2 regions of the Cellulosimicrobium sp. SL-1 genome follow, and region 1 is predicted to be linked to the other one. Evidence: predicted binding sites of a transcription regulator. Region 1 holds the regulator's gene; the other holds the start of a gene.
What was found. The regulator LexA, encoded in region 1, represses DNA repair genes until DNA is damaged. The targets are predictions, from matches to a motif close to TCGAACANNTGTTCGA.

Region 1 (3,406 bases):
GGGAGTCCGCGTGACGGCAGAACGGGCAGTGCATGGCGGGGCTCCTCCGCGGGTCGCGCCGACAGGTCGGCGCGACGAACGTATGTCGTCGCGGGCGCGCGGTGCAACACGCCGACGGCGCACCCGACCGTGGACGGCAGAACGGGGGCGGTCGAAGTCGACCGCCCCCGTCGGGACGCCCCCGTCCCCATCTCGCGCGCGACTCGCCTCGCGCGCGGCGACGTGCACAGGAGTCGCGGTTGTCCGCGCACTCCTCGCCTCGTCCGCCCAGCCCCCCAGCCGGCGTGTGAGGTGCCACTAACTTAGGCGGACCTAACGGAGCGGCGCAACCCTCGGCCGCAACCTGTCGCGCGTCGGCACCGTGTGCTGCGTCACAGGTCCTGGGCCACGGCCGAGCGCCGCGTCACCGCTCGGCGACCGGGAGCAGGATCGTCTGGCCGGCCTGCACGCCCGACGACGACAGGCCGTTCAGCTCGACGAGCCCGCTGACCACCTCACGGAGATCCTCGCCCGGGGCCGCGACTCCCTGGGCAAGCTCCCACAGGGTCTCCCCCGTGCTCACGACGTGGACCCGGACCTCGACCGGCTCCCCGGGCCCGCCCGCGACGGCCAGGCCGACGCGCGCCGCGAGGACGAGCACGACGGCCACGAGGAGCACGAGGACCGCACGGCCGCGTCGCGTGAGCCGCAGCGGTGCCTGCGGGCGCACGCCTCGCTCCGCCGCAACGCCCCGCCCGAGCGCGGGCGGCGCTGCCGTCGCCATCGCCACCGTGCCCATGTCCCCTCCGTCCCGGCCCGCGAGCCCGATCGCCTTCCCCGGTCGATCGGACCCGCGTGCCCGTCTCATCTCCACGCCGACCCGCTGCGGTCGAACACCTGTACGTAGAACATCTGTACGAAGGTCTATCACGAACGACCGACAGAGTCGAGACATGCTCGAACAGGTGTTTGATTCGTGTCGCATCCTCCCCTAGCCTGGGCTCAGGTCGGTTCGCCGGACATGTCCGCTCGGACCCGGAGGGGCGACCGAGCTCCCGGGGCGCACGCTCCGGGGAGGGGAGGCCGCAGGCCCGGCTGGCGCCGGCGGCACGCGACGGACGAGGGCGGAGCGACCATGGCGGGACGAGGCACGGACAGGGCACGGGGGCTCGCCGAGGTGCGCGAGCTGCCGGACGGGTCGGCAGGGGGTGACGGGCTCACCCCGCGCCAGCGGCTCGTGCTCGAGACCATCCGCGCGTGCGTCGAGCAGCGCGGCTACCCGCCGAGCATGCGCGAGATCGGCGAGGCCGTCGGGCTCACGAGCCCGTCCTCCGTCAAGCACCAGCTCACCACGCTCGAGCGCAAGGGGTTCCTGCGGCGCGACCCGAACCGTCCGCGCGCCATCGAGGTGGTCCAGCCCGACGACGCCCGCCGCGCGGCCCCGCTCGCGCCAGCTGGCACGGCCCCCGAGCCGGCGTACGACGAGGCCCACCCCGCGCCGTCGTACGTCCCCGTCGTCGGCCGTATCGCCGCCGGTGGCCCGATCCTCGCGGAGCAGGTCGTGGAGGACGTCTTCCCGCTGCCGCGCCAGCTCGTCGGCGAGGGAGAGCTCTTCCTCCTGCGCGTGCAGGGCGACTCGATGATCGACGCCGCGATCTGCGACGGCGACTGGGTCGTCGTGCGGCGCCAGCCGGTCGCGGAGAACGGCGAGATCGTGGCCGCGATGATCGACGGCGAGGCCACCGTGAAGAGCCTGCGGCGCGCCGACGGCCATGTCTGGCTCATGCCGCACAACGCCGCGTACGACCCGATCCCCGGCGACGACGCCCAGGTGCTGGGGCGCGTCGTCTCCGTCCTGCGCAGCCTCTGAACGGTCCCCGAGCGGCTCCGGGCGCCCCTGCGGGCAGGCTCCGGACAGCACGAGAGCCGGGCGGTCCCTCGACCGCCCGGCTCTCGTCGTGCCAGGCCCGACGAGCCAGTGGGCTCAGAGCCCGAAGCGTCGCGCGACCGCGCGCAGCGACTCCGCGGACGAGCGCAGGCCCGCGAGCTCGTCGTCCGCCAGCGGGACCTCGACGCGCTCCGTCGCGCCCCGGCGGTCGACGAGCGTCGGGAGCGACAGGCAGACGTCCTCGAGCCCGTAGATGCCGTCGAGGAGCGTCGACACGGGCAGCACCCGGTGCTCGTCGGCGAGCACCGCCTCGATGATCCGGGTGCCCGCGAGCCCGACCGCGTAGTTGGTCGCGCCCTTGCCCTCGATGATCCGGTAGGCCGACTGCACGACCTCCCGCGCGATCTCGTCGCGCACGTCGCCCGTGAGCGGTCCCCGACCGCCGATGCCCTGCCACTCGAGCAGCGGCGCACCGCCGATCGTCGCGGAGCTCCAGAGCGGGATCTCGCTGTCGCCGTGCTCCCCCGCGATGTACGCGTGCACGTTCTGCACCGCGACGCCGCAGTGCTGCGCCACGAGGAACCGCAGCCGCGAGGAGTCGAGCACGGTGCCGCTGCCGAAGAGCTGGGTCGGGGGCAGCCCCGAGAACTTGAGCGCCGCGTACGTGACGATGTCGACCGGGTTGGTCACCATGACGTAGACGGCATCCGGGGCGACCTCCACGAGGCCCGGGAGGATCGTCCGCATGAGCCCGATCGTGCCCTCGGCGAGGTCGAGACGCGTCTGGCCCGGCTTCTGCTTGGCGCCGGCCGTGACCACGACGACGTCGGCGCCCGCGCACACCGCGACGTCGTCGGACCCCTCGACGCGCGCCATGGGCATGAACTGGATGCCGTGCTGGAGGTCGAGGACCTCGGCCTCGACCTTCGCGCGGTTGACGTCGAGGAGCGCCACCGTGCGCGCCGCGCCGCGCATGAGCGCGGCGTAGGCCAGCGTCGAGCCGACGGCACCGGCGCCGACGATCGCGAGCTTCGTGGTCCGCGCTCCCCCTCCCGGACCGCCCGTGGTCGCGTCGCCGGTGCCCTGCGGTGACGTGCTCGTCATGTCGCCTCCGTGAAGTCGCTGGAAAGGGCTCAGCCTAGGGCGGCGAGGCGGCGGAGCGCAGCGGTGGCCACGTCGCGGTCGGTCGTCTGCCAGAACCCTGGCATGGACCGCGTGAGGAACGACCCGTAGCGCGCCGTCACGAGCCGCGGGTCCAGGACCGCGACGACCCCGCGGTCGGCCGTGGACCGCACGAGCCGCCCGGCACCCTGGGCGAGCAGGAGGGCCGCGTGCGTCGCGGAGACCTGCATGAACCCGTTGCCACCCGCGGCCTCGACGGCGCGAGCCCGCGCCGACCTCACCGGGTCGTCCGGTCGCGGGAACGGGATGCGGTCGATGAGCACGAGCTGGCACGACGGCCCAGGCACGTCCACGCCCTGCCACAGCGACAGCGTGCCGAACAAGCACGTCGCCGGGTCCTCGGCGAACTCCCGCACG
Region 2 (3,406 bases), on a different contig from region 1:
CGGGGGAGACCCCGCCGCAGAGCGGCGGGGTCCCTCGTGGGGGCGCCGCGCGCTAGCGCCCGGCCAGGACGGCGGTGCCGGCGAGCGCGCGGCCCGGCTCAGACGCGGTCCGCCCAGTCGCCGATCACCGGCGACCACGGGCGGACCGCGCGCTGTGCGACCAGCCCGGCGCGCGCGAAGGGGTCCTCGTCGAGGACCGCGGCGACGGCGTCGGGCGTCTCCCCGTCGAGGACGAGCAGCGCTCCGGCGGGCGCGCCCTCGTGGGCGGGAAGCGGACCGGAGGCGAGCAGCGTGCCCCGGGTGTGGAGGTCGGCGAGGAACTCGCGGTGCTCGGGTCGCAGGGCGTCGAGCTCGGCGCTGCGGTCGGCGTAGACGTAGGTGACGGCGTGGATCGGCATGGAACCAGTGAACCAGGCCGGCCCGACGGCGCGGGGCGGGGTCCGCGCCTCGGCTGCGCCCCGTGCTGCCTGCCGCCCGCTACCGGTCCCGCGCCACCGGCCACGCGCTACCAGCCCCGCTCACGCCACTCGGCGAGGTGCGGCCGCTCGGCACCGAGCGTCGTGTCGGCGCCGTGACCGGGATAGGCCCACGTGGCGTCGTCGAACCGGTCGAAGACCCGCTCGACGACGTCGGACAGCAGGCTCGCGAACCGCGCCGGGTCGCGGTCGGTGTTCCCGACCCCGCCGGGGAAGAGCGAGTCCCCGGTGAACAGGTGCACCCGGCCGGGCGCGGCCTCGGGCTCGGCGACGTCGTCCGGCTCGCGGTAGGCGAGGGCGACGGATCCCGGCGTGTGCCCGCGCAGCGCCACGACCTCGAGGTCGATCGCGCCCACCCGCAGCACGTCCCCGTGGCGTAGGCGGCGCTCGACGGGTACGCCGGACGCCGCGGCGACCGCGTCCGCGTCGGGCTCGCCGGCAGCCGACCACGCGCCCGTCGCACCGACGACCGGCGCGAGCGCCCGGAGATGGTCGGCGTGCCGGTGCGTCGTGACGACGCCGTCGAGCCGTCCCGACGGCGAGCCCGCCCGCACGAGGCCGAGCACGTCGTCGGGCGCGTCGGCTGCGTCGACGAGGAGCTGGGCGCCGGTGCGCCGGCACGTGAGGAGATAGACGTCGTTGGCGAGCGGTCCGACGGCGAGCTTGCGGATCTCGACCTCGTCGAGGCGTCGCAGGTCGTGCGGGCCGCCGACGGCGACCTGTCCGGTGTACGTCATGCGCCCAGTGTGCCGTCCGCTCGCGGCGGGCGGTGCGCCGCGACCCCGGGCCGCGGTGACCCGGGTCGCGGCGGAGCGCGCGGACGTGGGGCGCTCGTGTGCGTTCGCCGGGTGCCGTGCGGAGGTGACGTCGAACACCTGTGCGAGTGTGGGTGGTCCGCCGTACGATGCTGCGGTGAGCAATCGCCTCGTCATCTCCGGTGCCCGCGAGCACAACCTGCGCAACGTCGACCTCGACCTCCCGCGCGACAAGCTCATCGTCTTCACGGGGCTCTCCGGCTCGGGCAAGTCGTCGCTCGCCTTCGACACCATCTTCGCGGAGGGGCAGCGCCGGTACGTCGAGTCGCTGTCCGCGTACGCGCGCCAGTTCCTCGGCCAGATGGACAAGCCGGACGTCGACTTCATCGAGGGCCTGTCGCCCGCGGTCTCGATCGACCAGAAGTCCACGAACCGCAACCCGCGCTCGACCGTCGGCACCATCACCGAGGTCTACGACTACCTGCGCCTGCTGTTCTCGCGCGCGGGGACGCAGCACTGCCCGGTGTGCGGCGAGCGCGTCACCGCGCAGACCCCGCAGCAGATCGTCGACCGCCTCCTCGAGCTGCCCGAGGGCACGCGCTACCAGGTCCTCGCCCCGGTCGTGCGCGGCCGCAAGGGCGAGTACTCCGAGCTCTTCAAGGAGCTGCAGACCAAGGGCTTCGCCCGCGCCCGCGTCGACGGCGAGGTGCGCACCCTCACGGACGTCCCGGCGCTCGAGAAGAAGCTCAAGCACGACATCGAGGTGGTCGTCGACCGCCTCGTCGCGCGCGAGGGCGTCCAGCGCCGGCTCACCGACTCGGTCGAGACGGCCCTCGGGCTCGCGGGCGGGCTCGTCGTCGTCGAGCTCGTCGACGCGGACGCGGACGACCCGGCCCGGGAGCGCCGTTTCTCGGAGAAGCGCGCGTGCCCGAACGACCACGAGCTCGCGCTCGACGAGATCGAGCCGCGCACGTTCTCCTTCAACGCCCCGTACGGCGCGTGCCCGGAGTGCACGGGCATCGGGTTCCGCCTCGAGGTGGACCCGGACCTCGTGGTGCCGGACGACGAGAAGTCGCTGCGCGAGGGCGCGGTCGCGCCGTGGGCGCAGATCTCGTCGGAGTACTTCGAGCGCGTCCTCACGGCGCTCGCGGACGACCTGGGCTTCTCCATGGACACGCCGTGGCGCGCACTGCCCGAGCGCGCGAAGAAGGCCGTGCTCCACGGCCAGAACCACCAGGTGCACGTGCGGTACAAGAACCGCTGGGGCCGTGAGCGGCAGTACTCGACCGGCTTCGAGGGCGTCATCACCTTCCTCGAGCGCCGGCACACCGAGACCGAGTCGGACTGGTCGAAGGAGAAGTACGAGGCCTTCATGCGCGAGGTCCCGTGCCCCGTGTGCCAGGGGGCCCGGCTCAAGCCGGAGGTGCTCGCGGTCAAGGTCGGCGGCAGGTCCATCTGGGACGTGTGCCGCCTGCCCCTGCGCGAGGCCGCGGCGTTCCTCGGGTCGCTCGAGCTGGGAGCGCGCGAGCGCGCCATCGCGACCGAGGTCCTCAAGGAGATCGACGCGCGCCTCGGGTTCCTGCTCGACGTCGGCCTCGACTACCTCTCGCTCGAGCGACCGGCCGCGACGCTCTCGGGCGGGGAGGCGCAGCGCATCCGGCTCGCGACGCAGATCGGCTCGGGCCTGGTCGGCGTGCTCTACGTGCTGGACGAGCCGAGCATCGGCCTGCACCAGCGCGACAACCGCCGGCTCATCGAGACGCTCACGCGCCTGCGCGACCTCGGGAACACGCTCATCGTCGTCGAGCACGACGAGGACACCATCCGCACCGCGGACTGGGTCGTCGACATCGGCCCGGGCGCGGGGGAGCACGGGGGGCGCGTCGTGCACTCGGGCGACTACGCGGGCCTGCTCGAGGCGCCGGAGTCCGTCACGGGCGCGTACCTGTCGGGGCGTCGCAGCATCCCGCTGCCGGCGCAGCGGCGCCCGACGGACCCGGGCCGTCAGATCAAGGTGGTCGGCGCGCGCGAGCACAACCTCACGGGCATCGACGTGAGCTTCCCGCTCGGCACGTTCACCGCGGTCACGGGCGTCTCCGGCTCCGGCAAGTCCACGCTCGTGAACTCGATCCTCTACACCGTGCTCGCCAACGAGCTCAACGGGGCCCGGCAGGT

Region 2: the regulator LexA is predicted to act here: its motif matches at 1,344-1,359, upstream of uvrA (excinuclease ABC subunit UvrA).

The regions. Positions count from the first base shown of each region.
Region 1 covers NZ_JAACJC010000010.1:90,019-93,424, forward strand. Annotated here, with positions in the region: gene nrdR (transcriptional regulator NrdR) at 1-34, opposite strand, end outside; gene GWJ10_RS15865 (LysM peptidoglycan-binding domain-containing protein) at 404-709, opposite strand; gene lexA (transcriptional repressor LexA) at 1,115-1,849, shown strand; gene GWJ10_RS15875 (L-lactate dehydrogenase) at 1,964-2,971, opposite strand; gene GWJ10_RS15880 (ATP-dependent DNA helicase) at 3,001-3,406, opposite strand, start outside.
Region 2 covers NZ_JAACJC010000006.1:256,585-259,990, forward strand. Annotated here, with positions in the region: gene GWJ10_RS11435 (TerC family protein) at 1-56, shown strand, start outside; gene GWJ10_RS11440 (YciI family protein) at 99-398, opposite strand; gene GWJ10_RS11445 (MBL fold metallo-hydrolase) at 506-1,213, opposite strand; gene uvrA (excinuclease ABC subunit UvrA) at 1,389-3,406, shown strand, end outside.